One region of the Bacillus sp. JJ1127 genome, then DNA from elsewhere that is predicted to be linked to it. Evidence: predicted binding sites of a transcription regulator. Region 1 holds the regulator's gene; the other holds the start of a gene.
The links. Region 1 encodes Rex, which represses fermentation and respiration genes when NADH is low (regulators of the CRP and FNR family bind a similar motif). Its sites were predicted from a motif close to TTGTGAAATATTTCACAA; they were not measured.

Region 1 (13,514 bases):
CTCAGCACTAAAGACTATACCTGAATTACGAGTTAGCAACTCTAAAATAGAAAACTCTCGTGGTGTTAATTTCACCTCTTCATCCATAACAGTCACTTCATGTGTCGCTACATTTATCTTCATATCTCCAATTTCAATCTCACTTTCATTTTGAACAACAAATCCATTCATTTTCATATATCGACGAAGCTGCGATTTAATCCTTGCTATAAGTTCTAGCGGATTAAATGGTTTCGTTACATAATCATCCGCTCCTGTTGTTAACCCTAAAATTTTATCCATGTCCTGTGTTTTCGCTGATAACATAATAATCGGCATCTCTTTTGCTTCTCTTACTTTCATACACATATGAATCCCATCAATTTTTGGCATCATAATATCTAACACAACTAAATGCACTTCATTCTTTTCTAATATATCTAATCCCTCTGCTCCATCCCCAGCTTGCAACACTTTATATCCTTCATTTTTTAAGTAAATTGCAATTAAATCCCTAATTTCTTTTTCGTCGTCTACAACAAGTATTGTTTCTTGCCCCACAATATCGCCCCCAAAAAACTTTTAAACTCCCTATTTCTTATTATAAGAAAACTTCTGAAGAAAAACGGAACGAAATCCTTAAGATTTTCTGAAGACGCAAAAAGGTCTAGACTCTCCTTAGTCTAGACCTTTCAAAAACCCCTCTATTGACGAACGTAGATAAAATATAATACGAATAAGACTCCCAGTACATACATAATTGGATGAATTTCTTTACGGCGACCACTTACAACCATCGTAATTGGATAGAAGATAAATCCAATCGCAATCCCTGTTGCAATGCTATACGTAAGTGGCATAGAAATAATTGTGAAGAATGCTGGTACTGCAATCTCGAATTTCTTCCAATCAATTTCTCCTAAAGACGAAACCATCAAAATCCCTACAATAATTAAAGCCGGTGCCGTTACAGACGGCGTCACAACACTCAATAATGGTGAAAAGAAAAGTGCTAACAAGAAAAATCCGGCTGTTACAACTGCTGTAAATCCTGAACGTCCTCCCGCTGCTACCCCTGCAGACGATTCAATGTAAGACGTTGTCGTAGATGTACCAAGAATCGCACCAATTACAGTTGCAATCGCATCTGCAAATAACGCTTTTCCTGCACGTGGTAATTTATTGTCCTTCATTAACCCCGCTTGATTCGCAACTGCAACAAGTGTACCTGCTGTATCAAAGAAGTCGATAAAGAAGAACGTTATAATCACAATCCCCATTTGAACAGTGAAAATATCTCCGAAGTGATTTAGCGCCACACCGAACGTAGGTTCCAGACTTGGAATTGCGCCCACTACAGCTTTTGGTGTATCAATTAATCCTGTCGTTACACCCAAGATTGCTGTAAGAATCATCCCATAGAAAACTGCACCATTTATCTTTTTAATCATTAAGATAATCGTAATAACTACACCGAAAATTGCAAGCAATGTTGTGCCCTTTGTTAAATCCCCCAATCCAACAAGAACAGCATCGTTTTTCACAATAATTCCGGCATTTTGAAAACCAAGAAAAGCAATAAATAAACCAATACCTGCTGCTACCGCGAATTTTAGCTCCGCTGGAATCGCATTAATAATTTTTTCACGAATACCAGAAGCAGTAAGAATAATAAAAATAATACCTGACATTAACGTTCCGGCAATCGCTGTTTGCCACGGAATCCCCATTGTTAACACTGCTGTATAAGCAAAGAACGCATTGATTCCCATTCCTGGTGCTAAAGCAATCGGATACTTTGCAAAAATCCCCATAATCAGTGAACCAATGGCGGCTGCTAATGCAGTAGCAACAAATACCGCACCTGGATCCATTCCTGTCCCTGCTGGTAATCCTTTAATATTTCCCAGCGACAGCGTAGCAGGATTGACAAATAATACATAAGCCATAGATAAAAATGTCGTTAGCCCTGCAACGAACTCTGTTTTATAGTTCGTACCGAGCTCATCGAACTGAAAATAACGCTTCATTCTACGTTTCCCCCGTTATATAATTGCTCGTCGTAATCCTCCCCAGCCCTCTTTTATCCATAAAAATAAAAAAGGCTTCCATTGCATATATGGAAGCGTTCTGTAAATAAAGGTAGGCTAATCCCTTCCTTTATGAAAACGCCTCGTAGTCAAGCCATTTACGGTAGCTAGGTAGAAACTTTCGGGCCATATCCCCGATATTATACGACGGCTGTAATATTCATTTTTCGTATCAATTACATACTCATATTAACTCACATATAGGTGTATGTCAATTTAAAAAGCGAACATTTTACACATTTATTTATTTTTCGTTCGTATAAACTATAAAAAAAGATCCATCTATGCATAAAATCATAGATGGATCTTCCTTTAAATAAATAAACCTTATTCTATTCCCACTCGATTGTTGCTGGTGGCTTAGAAGTAATATCATACACAATGCGGTTAACGTGTTTTACTTCGTTTACGATACGTACAGAGATTTTCTCTAACACATCCCAAGGAATACGTGCCCAGTCAGCTGTCATACCGTCAATTGATGTTACCGCACGGATACCTACTGTGTAATCGTAAGTACGCTCGTCACCCATAACACCTACGCTGCGCATGCCAGGAAGTGCAGTGAAGTATTGCCAAACTTCACGGTCTAAACCTGCTTTTTGGATTTCCTCACGTAAAATCGCATCAGATTCACGAACGATTTCTAATTTTTCTTCTGTAATTTCGCCTAATACACGGATACCAAGTCCAGGACCTGGGAATGGTTGACGCCATACGATTTCATCAGGAATTCCTAATTCTGATCCTAATACACGTACTTCATCTTTAAATAATGTGTTTAAAGGCTCAATTAGTTTAAATTGCATATCTTCTGGAAGTCCACCAACGTTATGGTGAGACTTAATCGTTTGTGCAGTTGCTGTCCCACTTTCAACAATGTCAGTGTACAGTGTACCTTGCGCTAAGAAGTCCATTCCTTCTAATTTAGAAGCTTCATCATCGAATACGTAAATGAATTCATTACCAATGATTTTGCGTTTTTGTTCTGGATCTTCTACACCTTTTAACTTGTTCATGAAGCGTTCTTTTGCATCCACTTTAATAACGTTCATGTGGAAGCCTTCGCTAAATGTTTTCATAACACCTTCTGCTTCACCTTTACGAAGTAAACCGTGATCAACGAAAATACATGTTAATTGGTCACCAATCGCTTTATGAATTAATACTGCTACAACAGAAGAGTCTACGCCGCCACTAAGTGCGCATAGTACTTTTTTATCGCCAACAGTTTCACGGATTTTCTCTAATTCTACTTCAATAAAATTCTCCATGTTCCAGCCTTCAGAGCAACCACATACGCCGAATACGAAGTTTTTAATTAAATCATTACCGTGCTCAGAGTGACGTACTTCTGGGTGGAATTGTACACCGTATAAGTTTTGTGCTTCATTGCTCATACCAGCAATTGGACAAGACTCACTTGTTGCGTCTACTACGAATCCTTCTGGTAAACCAGTTACTAAGTCACCATGGCTCATCCATACAACTTGCTCTTCTGGAAGATTCGCATATAATTTTGATTCGTTCTCTACTTTAAGAACTGCTTTTCCGTACTCACGATGGTTTGCACGCTCTACTTTTCCACCAAAGTGTTTTGTCATAAGCTGCATGCCGTAACAAATACCGAAAATCGGTAAACCTAGGTCAAAGATTTTTTCGTCACAGTGGAATGCATTCTCACCATATACGCTATTTGGTCCACCAGAGAAAATAATCCCTTTTGGATTCATTGCTTTAATTTCTTCTGCAGTAATTGTATGCGGATGAAGCTCACTGTACACACCGAACTCACGAATGCGACGTGCAATTAACTGATTGTACTGACTTCCAAAGTCTAAAACGATAATCGTATCGTGCTGTTTTTTCAAAATAATCACCCCAACGTTAGTTCTATATATAAATATTTTCACCAATTTGGCAAAAAGCATTACCCATATAATAAAAAAAGCCAGTCCTCCGCCCTCAGTCTCATAACAAAGAAAAGGCAGGGGTCTAGCTTTATAAAGATATACTCCGCTCTTTATAAATATAAGACGCACTGCCTTCATAGTCAGGTTGTTTACGGTAACCCGGTAGAGACTCTCAAACCATATCATTGAGGATATATGAAGGATTGTTTTATATTATCTTCCTAGATTCTAACAATGAAGTATCAATACGGTCAAGAGAGAAAGCGACAAAATTCTACAGAAATTAGTTTCTCCGTGCGACAGAACCTTTATTACTATAATTTTTTTACATCTTACAACAAAAAAACATCCACCTCTATATAGAGATGGATGTTCGGCTGACGGATGAAATTACATCATTCCGCCCATACCACCCATGCCCATGCCGCCCATGTCAGGCATTGCTGGAGCATTTGGTTCTGGCTTGTCAGCAACTACAGCTTCAGTTGTTAAGAACATAGCTGCAACAGATGCTGCGTTTTGAAGTGCAGAACGAGTTACTTTTGCTGGGTCTACGATACCAGACTCAAGCATGTTTACCCATTCGCCTGTTGCTGCGTTGAAACCAACGCCTACTTTTTCGCCTTTTAAGCGTTCTACAACAACAGATCCTTCTAGACCAGCGTTAATTGCGATTTGACGAACTGGCTCTTCTAATGCACGAAGTACAATGTTGATACCTGTTGCTTCGTCGCCTTCAGCTGCAATACCAGCCACTTTAGTGTATACGTTCATAAGTGAAGTACCGCCACCTGCAACAATACCTTCTTCTACTGCTGCACGAGTTGAGTTAAGTGCATCTTCAATGCGAAGTTTACGCTCTTTTAACTCAGTTTCAGTTGCTGCACCTACTTTAATTACTGCTACGCCGCCTGCAAGTTTAGCAAGACGCTCTTGTAATTTTTCACGATCGAATTCAGAAGTTGTTTCTTCTAATTGTGCACGGATTTGACCGATGCGAGCTTCGATTTGTTCTGTGTTACCTACACCTTCAACTACAGTTGTGTTTTCTTTCGTTACAACAACTTTACCAGCGCGTCCTAAAGATGCAACTGTAGCCGATTTTAAGTCACGTCCTAATTCTTCAGTGATTACTTCGCCACCAGTTAAGATTGCGATATCTTCTAGCATTGCTTTACGACGGTCACCAAAGCCAGGAGCTTTAACAGCTACTACATTGAATGTACCACGAAGTTTGTTTACTACTAATGTAGCTAAAGCTTCGCCTTCTACATCTTCTGCAATGATAAGAAGTGGTTTACCTTGTTGTACCACTTGCTCTAACACTGGCAAGATTTCTTGGATGTTAGAAATCTTTTTGTCAGTGATTAAGATATATGGGTTATCAAGTACTGCTTCCATTTTGTCAGAATCAGTAATCATGTAAGGAGATGCATATCCACGATCAAATTGCATACCTTCTACTACATCTAATTCTGTTGTGAATCCTTTAGATTCTTCTAATGTAATAACGCCGTCGTTACCAACGCGCTCCATTGCTTCAGCAATTAATTTACCTACTTCTTCATCATCAGCAGAAATAGCAGCTACTTGCGCGATAGAAGATTTACCTTCGATTGGTTTAGAAATCGTTTTTAATTCTTCTACTGCTGCAACAACAGCTTTTTCGATACCTTTACGAAGACCCATTGGGTTCGCACCAGCTGTTACGTTTTTTAAGCCTTCACGAATCATAGCTTGTGCTAATACAGTCGCAGTTGTTGTTCCGTCACCAGCTACGTCATTTGTTTTGCTAGCAACTTCTGCTACTAATTTTGCACCCATGTTTTCGAATGCATCTTCTAATTCAATTTCTTTTGCGATTGTTACACCATCATTTGTAATAAGTGGTGAACCGAATTTTTTCTCAAGTACAACGTTACGACCTTTTGGTCCAAGCGTTACTTTTACTGCATTTGCAAGAGTGTCGACACCGCGAAGCATCGAACGACGTGCTTCTTCACTAAATTTAATATCTTTTGCCATAATATTTGACCCCCTTGGATTTTTAAAATGTATATAATTAACCGATAACTGCTAAAATGTCACTTTCACGTAAAATCAAGTAGTCTGTACCTTCATATTTCACTTCAGTACCTGCATATTTTGAGAAGATGATAAGATCACCTGCAGCTACCTCTAAAGCAACACGCTCACCATTTTCAAGCACTCGACCAGTACCTACTGCAATAACTTTACCCTCTTGTGGTTTTTCTTTTGCAGTGTCTGGTAATACAATACCACTTGCTGTTTTTTCTTCTGCTTGAACAAGCTCAATTACAACGCGATCACCTAATGGCTTTAGCATGAACAATAACCTCCTCATTTTTTATGTAAATTTCCTTTATTAGCACTCAAGACTCATGAGTGCTAACACACTTATAATAATAAATAATCTCATTTTCTTTTGCAAGTAAAAAAATCATAATTTTTTCGCAAATTGCTAGATACACTTTTTCTATACGTCCTCCTAGAAAAGAACAACTTGATTATCGTTGTAACTATTCTCAAGAAAGCCTTCCGTATATGAATCGGCGTTTCCACTTATCGTATGTTACAATATGAAAGACGCCATAAATTGTTTTCTCTATAAGTACAGCATTTTCCTGTCTTCTATTTCATTTTCAAAGAAAGATTTACAAAAAAATCATAATATGAATGGTTATTACGTATACTCGGCTGGATGTTTACATGTTATCCCGCCTTATCTCATAAACTAGGGTTAGAAAGGATGGTTAACCAATTTGAAAAAACAATATTGGTGGATTATAGTTACATATATTCTTATGCAATTATCAGGTATTGTTGGATTACCACTTCTTGTGAAAACTGGACTATATAATAATAGAGGATTCACCCAAGAAGAAAAAATACAACTAGTGACTGGTCACTGGGCAATCATTAGCTTCTTTATTGCATTATGTATTGTACTTTTTCTGCTTAGAACAGATATTCGAGAGAGGCATTTAGATACAAAACGTGCTAGTATTCCTGCCGCAGTTGGCTGGATCTTTATTGGTTTCTTCTTAGCTCTCTTTTCCCAAACAATTGCAGGCACGATTGAAATGCGCTTACTAGGTATTAAGCCTGGTTCCGAAAACACGGAACACTTAATGGAAATTGCAAGAACTACACCATGGTTCCTTATTGTTATATCGATAATCGGACCTATTTTAGAAGAGATTGTGTTTAGAAAAATTTTATTTGGTACATTGTATAAGAAATTTAACTTCTTTATTGCAGCTATTATTAGCTCGCTTGTATTTGCAGCAATTCACTTTGATTTTTCACATCTATTGGTATACACTTCCATGGGTTTTGTATTCGCATTTTTATATGTAAAAACGAGACGGATTATTGTCCCTATCATGGCCCATGTTTCAATGAATACAATGGTCGCGTTAATTCAAGTCGTAATGAGTAATGAACAAATACAGGAAATGATTAAAGAAGCTGAAAAAATGCAAGGCTTTATCGGAGGATTTTTAATATGAGGAACTCACCATTGTTCATGGCAGCACTATATTTCCTGCTTGGATGTGTTTTTGTACGCCTCGCAATTATGAACGTTACAGATACAATCTGGAACCCTTGGACACTACTGTTTGCAGCTATGGCAACAATTGATTTTAATTTGGCACTTCGTCTTATCTTAGTCAAATTTACAAAGAAAAAACAATAATAAAACGCAGAGGATTTTCCTCTGCGTTTTATTGTGGATAATTTTTCAAAAAGTAAACAAGCGTTTGTAATTCTACGGCTAAATCAATATGATGAATTCGTATATTTTCTGACACGTTTAATCGTGCTGGTGTAAAATTTAAAATTCCGTGTACAGCTGTATCAGCCAATCGATCTGCCACAGCTTGTGCAACGGTAGCAGGTACTGTTAATATTGCCACTTGTATATCACTTTTTAGACGCTCTTCTAGTTCATCTAAATGATATACAGGAATTCCTCCGATTTCTTTTCCAACTTTCTCTTCATTGATATCAAAGGCCATTTCAATTTTTGTATTATTATTTTTCGTGAAATTGTAATGTAAGAAAGCGGTCCCTAAATTACCCACTCCAATAAGTGCCACACGTGTTATATCATCTTGATCGAGCGTTTCACGGAAAAAGGATAGTAAATAATTCACATTATAACCATATCCTTTTTTTCCTAACGCTCCAAAATATGAAAAATCTCTTCGAATCGTCGCGGAGTCTACCTTCACCGCTTCACTCAATTCTGCTGATGAAACACGTTGCTTACCAGAAAGAGATAAGTTTTGGATAAATCGATAGTATAGAGGCAATCGTTTGGCAGTGGCCTGTGGAATCTTCTGTTGATCCATATAACCTCTCCTCTCTTCCTATCTTTGTTCCTATACCTGAAACAAATAGAAAAGTTTAGCACTTATGACTTTCCTTGTATAATAAAGAGAGAAGAATTCTCTCTTTATTTTAAACTATACACTATTTTTAGTATGATTGAGAAATATAAACATGGCAAAGTTAAGAAATTATTTGAGGTGAAAACATTGATTTTATTACAAGTGAATGGGCTTTCAAAATTATACGGTGCTGAAACAATCCTTGCAAACATTAAATTAGAGGTTCAAACGAAAGATCGTATCGCACTAGTCGGACGAAATGGAGCCGGAAAATCTACATTATTAAAAATAATTGCCGGAGAGTTATCTCATGATGGCGGTGAAATTATAAAACCAAAAGATGTTTCAATTGGTTATTTAGCTCAAAATACCGGCCTCGAAACTTCTTTAACAATTTGGGATGAAATGCTAACTGTCTTTACACACTTGCAGCAAATGGAGAAAAAACTTCGAAGGCTAGAGCATGAAATGGGGCAAGAAGAGAACTTTTCAAATGCTACTACGTCCGAAAAATTACTCGCTGATTATGATCAATTGCAACTAGATTATAAAGATCAAGGCGGTTATCAATATGAGGCTGATATTCGTTCTATTTTAAGTGGTCTCGGTTTTCCAACCGAAACACACCAAACGACAATTTCTACATTAAGCGGTGGCCAAAAAACACGATTGGCTCTCGGCAAATTATTATTAACAAAACCAGATTTACTCATCTTGGATGAGCCAACAAACCATTTGGACATCGATACACTAACATGGCTTGAACAATATTTACAAGGCTATCCAGGAGCTATTCTAATTGTTTCCCACGATCGCTACTTTTTAGACAAGCTTGTTACACAAGTATATGAAATTTCTAATAAAGAAAGCAGACGATATGTTGGTAACTACAGTAAGTATTTAGAGCTAAGAGCTGCACTATATGAACAGGAAATGAAGCGTTATGAAAAGCAACAAGAGGAAATTGCTAAACTCGAAGACTTTGTCCAAAAGAATATCGCCCGTGCATCTACAACAAAACGTGCACAAAGTCGCCGTAAGCAATTAGATCGAATGGAATTACTGACTAGACCATTAGGTGACTCTAAATCAGCATCCTTTCACTTTGATATCGAGAAACAAAGTGGTAACGACGTCTTACAAGTAAAAGATGTTTCAATTGGATACGACCATGAGCCTGTTATTGAACATGTGAATATGCGCTTAACCCGTGGTGATAGTGTTGCATTAGTCGGACCAAATGGGATTGGAAAATCTACATTATTAAAATCAATTGTGAATAAATTGCACACGTTAAGCGGTGAGGTTTCTTTCGGTTCGAATGTATCTATTGGATACTATGATCAAGAACAGGCAAACTTAACATCGTCTAAGCGTGTTTTAAATGAATTATGGGATGATTATCCACTACAGCCAGAAAAGGAAATTCGTACTATACTCGGTAATTTTTTATTCACAGGAGATGATGTATTAAAACCTGTTTCTTCTCTTAGTGGCGGCCAAAAGGCACGATTAGCCTTAGCGAAATTAATGATGCAAAAATCTAACCTGCTGATTTTAGATGAGCCAACAAACCATCTTGATTTAAATAGTAAAGAAATTCTAGAGAACGCCTTAATCGATTATCCAGGAACTCTTTTATTCGTTTCTCATGATCGCTATTTTATTAACCGTGTCACAACTACAGTCGTTGAGTTATCAACAGATGGTGCACAGGAATATTTAGGTGACTATGACTACTATATCGAAAAGAAAAATGAAATGATTGAGCGTGCTGAATTTGAGCAACAAGAGGAAGAAGCACCTATTCAAAAAAACATTGCTCAAGAAAAATTAAGTTATCTTGAAGAAAAAGAGCGTAAAAAGCTAGAACGCCAGCGTATTCGAAAAATTGAAGAACTGGAACAAAACATCGCGAAATTAGAAGAGGAGATCGAAGCATTAGAAGACCAGCTTTGTCTACCTGAAGTATATGCAGATTATGAACGAGCAAGTGAAATTACAAACACAAAACAAACATTACAAGAACAACTAGAAAAACATATGGCAGAATGGGAAGAATTACACATGTAACCTTTCTATATTTACGTAATAAAAACAAGGTAGCCAAAGAATATTTAGCTACCTTGTTTGTTGTTTATATGAAAAATATAGATTAATCAAAAGTCTGACCTCTATCTGTTTATCCACAACATTATACACATATCCACCTTTAATATATAAAGATAAAAATAACTTTTCCACATTACCCACAAAATATAAAAAAGTTATCAACATTTTATATTCACAATAAAACCCACATTATCAACAGATAATGTGGGTTTTATCCACAGGTTGTGGTTAATTTTGTGTATAACTATGCTTCAATATCTAAACCTGGGTTTGCATTTAAGGCTAATGTTGCACGTTTCCCTTGTTCATATGCAATTGTCCCTGCTGCTGCAATCATTGCTGCATTATCTGTGCATAAAGATAATGGTGGAATGATTAGTTCCATATGCTCTTTTTTCGCAAATTCTGCTTCTAAGCGTGCTCGAAGCCCTTTATTTGCTGCTACGCCCCCAGCAAGAAGCACCTGTCTTACATTGTATGCTTCAGCTGCACGTGCTGCTTTCGTTACTAATACATCTATTACACTTTCTTGGAAGCTCGCTGCTAAATCTTCTGGAGCAATTTCTTCGCCTCGTTGTTTTGCGTTATGCACAGTGTTGATAACTGCTGATTTCAATCCACTAAAGCTAAAATCATACGAATCTGGTTCTAGCCATGCACGTGGTAAATCAATCGTTGGCCTTCCTTCATGAGCAAGACGATCAATATGAGGACCGCCTGGGTATGGCATAGATAACGTACGCGCCACTTTGTCATATGCTTCTCCCGCTGCATCATCTCTTGTTTCACCAATTACCTCAAACGAGCCATGTTCTTTCATATAAACAAGCTCTGTATGTCCTCCAGATACAACAAGTGATAGCAATGGGAATTCTAGCTCTTTTACTAAGCGGTTCGCATAAATATGACCAGCGATATGATGAACACCAACAAGAGGAATATCATGAGCAAAAGCAACAGCTTTAGCCGCATTTACACCAATTAAAAGTGCACCTACTAAACCAGGGCCTTCTGTCACTGCAATTGCATCAATATCTTCAAAAGAGATATTTGCTTCTTTTAAAGCTTCTTCTAATACAACTGTAATTTGTTCTACGTGATGACGAGATGCAATCTCTGGTACAACTCCGCCAAAACGCTTATGACTTTCAATTTGTGATGCAACAATATTTGCCACTATTTCTGTTCCATTTTTAACAATCGCTACAGCTGTTTCATCACAGCTTGTTTCAATACCAAGTATAATCGTATTTTTTTCCATTATATATTCACCCACATTACAAGACCATCTTCATAATTGTCTGTATAGTATCGTTTACGAATCCCGCCATTTTGGAATCCATACTTCCGGTATAACTGTTTTGCTACTTCATTTGAAACGCGAACTTCAAGTGTCATCGTTTTTGCTCCCATTTCCTTCGCTTGGTCCATTACTTCTTTAAGCAAAGCCTCCCCAAGCTTTTGACCACGATATTCTGGCAAAATAGCTATATTTGTTATATGTGACTCATCAATAATAATCCACAATCCACAATATCCAATTACCAGACCATCCTTTTCTATAACAACATAATGTGCATATTCGTTCATCGTTAATTCACGGTGAAATGCATCGGCAGTCCAAGGAGTTGGGAAAGACGCTTCTTCAATAGCTACAATTTGAGCAATATCATCAGTCGTCATCTTTCTAAATGTAATATCCATTTCGACAGCTCCTATTTTTTTTGACTTTCTAACCATTTTGTTTCTGCCTCTGCTAGACGAAGATAGCTCGGAACAAATGTATGTACACTTTGTTCTTCCTTTTGTAATCCTAAAAATGCTAGCTCACTTGGTCTTGGATTATTCTTTGTAAAGGAAGCAAATACAGCTTGATCTCCTAAATATTCTATAATCGTTTCTTTATGCAGCTTTACATCATTACCGATAAATAGAACAGGTTGTCCCTTATCCTTTAACATCTGTAACCAATCCACAATAAGAATAATACGATCATCTTCTATAGAAGTTAGCTTTTCTTCTTCATATGTATACAAGCCTGTATAAACTTGTCCACGGCGTCCATCAAATAAAGGACAAATAACTCCTTGGAAATTACCCCCGTTAGCAGCTACCACTTCTAAACTAGACACACCAACAATCGGTATTTGCAATGACCATGCTAACGTTTTCGCAACCGTCACGCCTATGCGAACGCCTGTATACGAGCCAGGGCCAGCTGCTACAACGATTTTATCTAGCTCTTTCGGTTTTACATTACATTCCTTCAGAAGTTGTTCTACAGCTGGCATAAGGCGTACAGAATGATTTTTTGTTAAATTTGTAATGATTTCCCCAACAACAGTGTTTTCCTCAATAAGAGAAACACCCATTACGTAATTTGAAGTATCAATTGCTAGTACTTTCATTTTGTAATAGCTCCTCACATAATCTAATATAGCGTTCTCCATTTGGTTCTAATACGATTTTCCTTGTATCATTCCCTGCATGGAATAAGCTAACTTTTAAATTTTCATTTGGTAAATATGCTTCTATTAAATGAGCCCATTCCACTACCGTTATACCTTCGCCATAAAAATACTCATCAAATCCTAAATCTTCTTCACTTTCCGCTAAACGATATACGTCCATATGATAGAGCGGTAGTCTTCCTTTGTACTCCTTAATAATATTGAATGTAGGACTATTTACAACTCTCTTCACACCAAGGCCCTTTGCTAGACCTTTTGTAAATGTCGTCTTACCAGCGCCAAGATCTCCTTCTAAAATAAGTACATCTTGTGCTCTAACAAGTTGTCCCAGCTTTTCTGATAATTTTTGTGTTTCCTCAGAAGACATTGTTGTTATTTCATATTTATTCAAAGGTTTCACCTACTTTACTCACAATATTCTCTGCTCTTTATTATACAGATTTTTTCGCGTTGTTTCATTTTGAACATATAAAAAAGACCTTAGGAGTTTTCCTAAGGGTAAGTTTGACTGTCTTTATAAGTTTTCTTAAA
Region 2 (5,593 bases), on a different contig from region 1:
CGGGAACAATCCAAATCCTGAAAGGAATTAACACACAATTTTATCCTGGAGAAGTTGTCAGTATTATTGGCCCTAGCGGAAGCGGAAAATCAACATTACTCGGGATATTAGGATCCCTAGACAGCCCTAGCGAGGGGCGTATTGTAATTGAACAACAAGATATTACATCCATGTCAGAAGAAGATTTAGCTGATTTTCGCGCTAAAAAAATTGGCTTTGTTTTTCAATCTTATAATTTAGTGACGACCATGACAGCTCAAGAAAATGTGATGATGGCACTTATGTGTGCAGGAGTCAAAAGCCGAAAAGAGATGATAAACAGAGCCAGAGAGATACTTAATCTTGTCGGGATGAAAGAACGTTATCACCATTTACCAAGTCAACTTTCAGGAGGTCAACAACAGCGTGTAGCAATTGCTCGCGCATTAGTGAACAATCCAGCTATTGTCGTTGCTGATGAACCTACCGGAAATTTAGATTCAAAAACAGGAAAAACCATTTTGGATTTAATCTTTCAATTACGCGATCAACTCCATATGACCTTTATCATTGCTACGCATGATTCTCATGTGGCCAAACTTTCAGACCGTGTTTTACAAATGGAAGATGGTGTTTTAATTCAAGAAAAATTTAACAAGCATACAGCTACAGAAGCTGCTGAAAAAGAAGGTGATGCAACATCATGTTGTTAAAATCCGCATTACGTAGTTTAATTCACAATCGTTTAAGAACATTTTTTACAGTGTTCAGCATTTTAATCGGAGTAGCTAGTTTCTTCTCTATGTCTATGTTGGTAGAGCTAGTCCCTCGATCCATTCACGAATCGTCTAAAATCCTTTTAGGGGGCGACGTATCGATTCAATCTTATTTAAAACCAATGAGCCAAGAAGCTCTAATCTCTTCCCTTCCTAACGATGAGCAAAAAGCACTCTCAACTTCTTTGTTAGGTCAAAGTATGGTGAAATCTGATCAAAAAACAACGAGCTTAATCATAAAGGGTATTGAAACAAATCATTATCCTTTCTTCGGAAGCAAACAGTTCCCTAACATTCGTGATTTACATAAAGATGAACTACTTTTATCCAAAAACACAGCTGATCGTTTGCAGGTCAAAGTGGGAGATCGAGTGGAGATTCCTAACCGTTCCACTGGGGCAATGGTTTCTTATAAAATCCGTGGTTTAGTAGAAGGTGTCCAAGAATCCTATGGCGATGCTTCTATTTTCGGAACAGCCTATTTACATTTAGATCAAGCACAGCAGCTCTTAAACTTACCCGCAGGTACAATTAATGAAGCCTTAATTTTGTTAAATGAAAATGTTAACGTCTCTACATTTAAAAAGAATATACAAAAACAATTACCACAAAGCAATGTAATTGATGTTCATGATAAAGAATTAGAAAAACAAAAAGATTTACGGATGTTGCTGCCATTTCTTCAACTATTCAGTGTGCTAGCCCTTGGAATTGCTGCCATCACTACTTCTAATACAATGAAAGTCATTATCGCTTCGCGTACGCATGATATCGCTGTTATGAAGTCAGTAGGAATGAAAACAAAATATATTATTCGATATTTCCTATTAGAAGCATTATGGTTGGCAATTCTCGGAACAGTTGGTGGTATTGTAATTGGGTTATTAGCTAGCGTTTGGCTCACTTCCTATCTATCAGAGGTGCTTTCATTACCACTTCACTGGGGAATGTCATGGTCCGTTACTTGCACAACAATTATTGTGGGATTAATAGTAACCTTCTTAGCTTCCTGGATACCAGTAAAAAGTGGAATGCGCGTATCCCCGCTCCAAATGTTGCGTGATACTGAAAACACAAGCGTGAATTATTCTTTACCATTTAGAAAGAAGCTTCAACTTTTTATATTTGTTTGTGGTATTCTTTCTATTTATGTTTACAACATAGGATTCACAACAAGTACAAATGGAAATGTAATCTTTAAATGGCTTCTTGCTTTCTTACTTACAACTGCAGCCATGTTATTTCTTTTTGCTTTTGTTCGTTTTATAGGGTTTATATACTTTTTATTATTCCGAGCAATTGGTGCGATGAAAAACATCATGCCACAAAGTCTTTTTCTTGCTTTGCACAATATAGCGGCTACAAGTAAACGAAATGGCTTATTAGCGGTCACCTTAACTATAGGCGTTGTTTCTGTAGTCTCTAGCCATGTATTTGCGGATAATTTAATTGAATCTGTTCAAGGTCAATTAGAAAAAGAAGCAATGGGAAATCTTCTTATTACTAGTTCCATTAATGATGAAGGAAAAGTTGAGAAACAGTTGAAATCTACGAAAGAAATAAAAACGTGAAAAAAAGGCTATCAATTAGATGGAAGGCTCCAAAACATTAATGGTGAAGAAGCGGCATCTCTATTCACAAACAATGTAAAAGAAGATAAATTCTTTAGTTCAACTAAGATTTCAATAGAAGGTGTAGATACATCACTTACCTCCAAGGCATATACAATATCAGAGGGGCGTGATTTAATTCCGTCCGACGCAGAAAGTAAAAAAGCAGTTCTTTTAGACAGTTATAAGAAACTAGGAGTTAAAACTGGCGATACAGTTGACATTCAAATAGGAAATGAATTAGTAAACTGTGAAATTGTAGGTTTCTTTAAATCAGGTGTTGTCAAAACTGTTGGTATCCGTATTCCAACCAAAGCATTAGCTACATATGGAAAACCTAGCCGAGTTACGTATTCATTAGATAGTGATTCAAAGCAAACAAATACCATTTTAACCGAGCTAAACAAGAAGCTCCCAAACTCAGCGATGGCTTATTCTATTGCCGCTACAGCAATCGATAGTCTACAGTATATCATCCAAATGCAAAGTACTTTCTTTTCAATCGTAGCGTTATTCGCCTTTTTAACGGCGATTCTTACAATCGGAAACCAAGTTGTCATTCGCTTACTTCAACAAACACGGGATGTTGCTATTATGAAAACAGTTGGTATGTCTTCAAGTAATTTGATGAAATCCACCTTATTAGAAAATACAATTATTTCCTTATCAGCTGGATTAGTTGGTGCCGGAATTGCCTTGGCTTTTTCAGGCATTACGTTACGTTTCTTATTCCAAATGCCGATGAAGATAAATATGACTTGGTCCGTTTTAGGTATACTTCTATCCGTCATAACAACAGCAATCGTTGTTTGGATAGCAGCAAAACAATCATTATCAGCAAAACCTATACAGCTTTTGCACAGTAAATAAAAAAAATCATCGCATTGGTCCAGATCTGGACCAGCGCGATGATTTTTTTTAACGTATCTATTTATTCGATATCCTCTTTTATTAATTAAAAAAGGGAAAAATAAACACTTTTTGCTCATTTTTTCCTTTTTTTCTCTATGATTAAGTACATTTTAAGTAACCGTAAAATAAAATATATGCTTTCTTCCCTTGTCAGTACTAGGTTATGGACTAAAGGTCAAATAATTAGGGATCATTTTTATGTTAACCTGGGTGCATATAGTATATAATAAAGGATATATATTATATACACTTTCCGATAAAGGAACTTTCCATTATCCGGACAAGCCATGTATCGGACAAGTTCATAAATAATAGGTAAGAAATTATGGTTTTGGATTTATGATTGCCTTCTACTTGTAATCATAAATTTAAAAGCATTTTATTGCGTTTTGTGAAGCTTTGTATAAAGTTTTGCAAATTTTTGCTGCCTCTTACCTGCTACATGGGGATGTTTATTCCCAAAAAAATAAGAGTATTGTTATCGTAAAGGAGAATTGGAGATGCCAGAAACTATCACTCAAACAAAGCCTGAACAAGAAACTTTACAAATTTCTGCTAGCCAAGGACAACTTGATGTACTTGATCAGTTGTTAAAACCTGAGGTACAAGAGTCATTAACTACACTAGTAGAACAGCTTCCAAAATTAACTGAGCTTGTTAACATTCTAACTAAGTCTTATGACTTTGCTCAAACTGTTGCTACTGACGAAGTATTAAAAAGCGACACTGTTGGTGCAATCCAAGAGCTTGTAGAACCTGTAAAAGATACAGTGAAATGCGTGGCAGCAACTGCTATCGAAGCAAAAGATCGCGCAGAAGCAAGCACTGAAGTTATTGGTCTTTTCGGTCTGTTAAAATTACTAAAAGATCCACAAGCACAAAAAATGTTCCGCTTTGTAAACGCTTATCTTCAAATTAGTGCAGAACGCAATAATAAATAATTTATCTTATAACAACAATTAGTAAAGACGGGGGATATCATACTATGTCAAAACAAATTGTCATCTTAGGCGCTGGTTATGGCGGACTTCTAGCCGCTTTAAATGTACGTAAATATTACAGCAAATCAGAGGCACAAGTTACAGTGATCAACCAATACCCAACACACCAAATCATCACTGAACTACATCGCCTTGCAGCAGGTAACGTTTCTGAGCAAGCAGTTGCAATGCCACTTGAAAAACTTTTCAAAGGCAAAGACATCGATCTTAAAATTGCAACAGTTGAGTCATTCTCAGTTGATAGCAAAGAAATTAAACTAGCTGGTGGCACTACTTTATCTTACGATGCACTTGTAGTTGCTTTAGGAAGTAAAACTGCTTACTTCGGTATTCCAGGACTAGAAGAAAACAGCATGGTATTAAAATCTGCTGCTGATGCAAACAAAATCTACAAACACGTTGAAGACCGTATTCGTGAATACGCTAAAACGAAAAACGAAGCTGATGCTACAATCTTAATCGGTGGTGGCGGATTAACTGGCGTTGAGCTAGTTGGTGAGCTTGCTGACATTATGCCTAAACTTGCAAAAAGCCACGGCGTAAATCCTAAAGAAGTAAAATTACTTCTTGTTGAAGCAGGTCCAAAAATCCTTCCAGTATTACCTGACCATTTAATTGAACGTGCAACTACTAGCTTAGAAGCACGCGGTGTTACATTCTTAACAGGTCTTCCTGTAACAAACGTTGCTGGCAATGAAATCGACTTAAAAGACGGTCAAAAAATCGTTGCTAACACATTCGTTTGGACAGGCGGCGTACAAGGTAACCCATTAATCGGTGAATCAGGTCTTGAAGTAAACCGTGGTCGTGCAACAGTTGATGCATACCTACAATCTACTTCTCACAAAGACGTATTCGTTGCTGGAGACAGCGCTGTTGTCTTCGGTCCAGAAGGCCGTCCATACCCACCAACTGCACAGATCGCTTGGCAAATGGGTGAGTTAATTGGATACAACTTATACGCAGCACTAGAAGGCAAAGCATTCGAAGAGTTCGCACCAGTAAACTCTGGAACACTTGCAAGTCTAGGACGTAAAGATGCTGTTGCTACAATCGGAGCAAGCTCAACTCCACTTAAAGGCTTACCAGCATCATTAATGAAAGAAGCAAGTAACGTTCGTTACTTATCACACATTAAAGGATTATTCAGCTTAGCTTACTAATCCAAATACTGGCCCAAATCATGTTTCACCATGATTTGGGCTTTTTTTTATCCGTAGTCATCTATATATTTTTATTCGGCATGAAAGCCAGATACACCTCTTCCATATTCTTATATGTACTGACTTTATTATGACGAAATTGTGTATAGAAT

Region 2: V7183_RS06950 (DUF1641 domain-containing protein) is a predicted target of Rex. The motif match lies at 3,667-3,684, and genes of this name have one in related genera.

Annotation. Positions count from the first base shown of each region.
Region 1 covers NZ_JBALQK010000152.1:2,036-15,549, forward strand. Annotated here, with positions in the region: gene V7183_RS15685 (response regulator transcription factor) at 1-540, opposite strand, end outside; gene V7183_RS15690 (NCS2 family permease) at 684-2,009, opposite strand; purine riboswitch at 2,136-2,237, opposite strand; gene guaA (glutamine-hydrolyzing GMP synthase) at 2,402-3,940, opposite strand; purine riboswitch at 4,100-4,201, opposite strand; gene groL (chaperonin GroEL) at 4,373-6,007, opposite strand; gene groES (co-chaperone GroES) at 6,045-6,329, opposite strand; gene V7183_RS15710 (CPBP family intramembrane glutamic endopeptidase) at 6,766-7,515, shown strand; gene V7183_RS15715 (YdiK family protein) at 7,512-7,703, shown strand; gene V7183_RS15720 (redox-sensing transcriptional repressor Rex) at 7,732-8,361, opposite strand; gene V7183_RS15725 (ABC-F family ATP-binding cassette domain-containing protein) at 8,548-10,473, shown strand; gene tsaD (tRNA (adenosine(37)-N6)-threonylcarbamoyltransferase complex transferase subunit TsaD) at 10,757-11,773, opposite strand; gene rimI (ribosomal protein S18-alanine N-acetyltransferase) at 11,773-12,216, opposite strand; gene tsaB (tRNA (adenosine(37)-N6)-threonylcarbamoyltransferase complex dimerization subunit type 1 TsaB) at 12,228-12,920, opposite strand; gene tsaE (tRNA (adenosine(37)-N6)-threonylcarbamoyltransferase complex ATPase subunit type 1 TsaE) at 12,901-13,374, opposite strand.
Region 2 covers NZ_JBALQK010000053.1:181-5,773, reverse strand. Annotated here, with positions in the region: gene V7183_RS06960 (ABC transporter ATP-binding protein) at 1-692, shown strand, start outside; partial or broken gene V7183_RS06955 (ABC transporter permease) at 683-3,235, shown strand; gene V7183_RS06950 (DUF1641 domain-containing protein) at 3,778-4,218, shown strand; gene V7183_RS06945 (NAD(P)/FAD-dependent oxidoreductase) at 4,263-5,441, shown strand.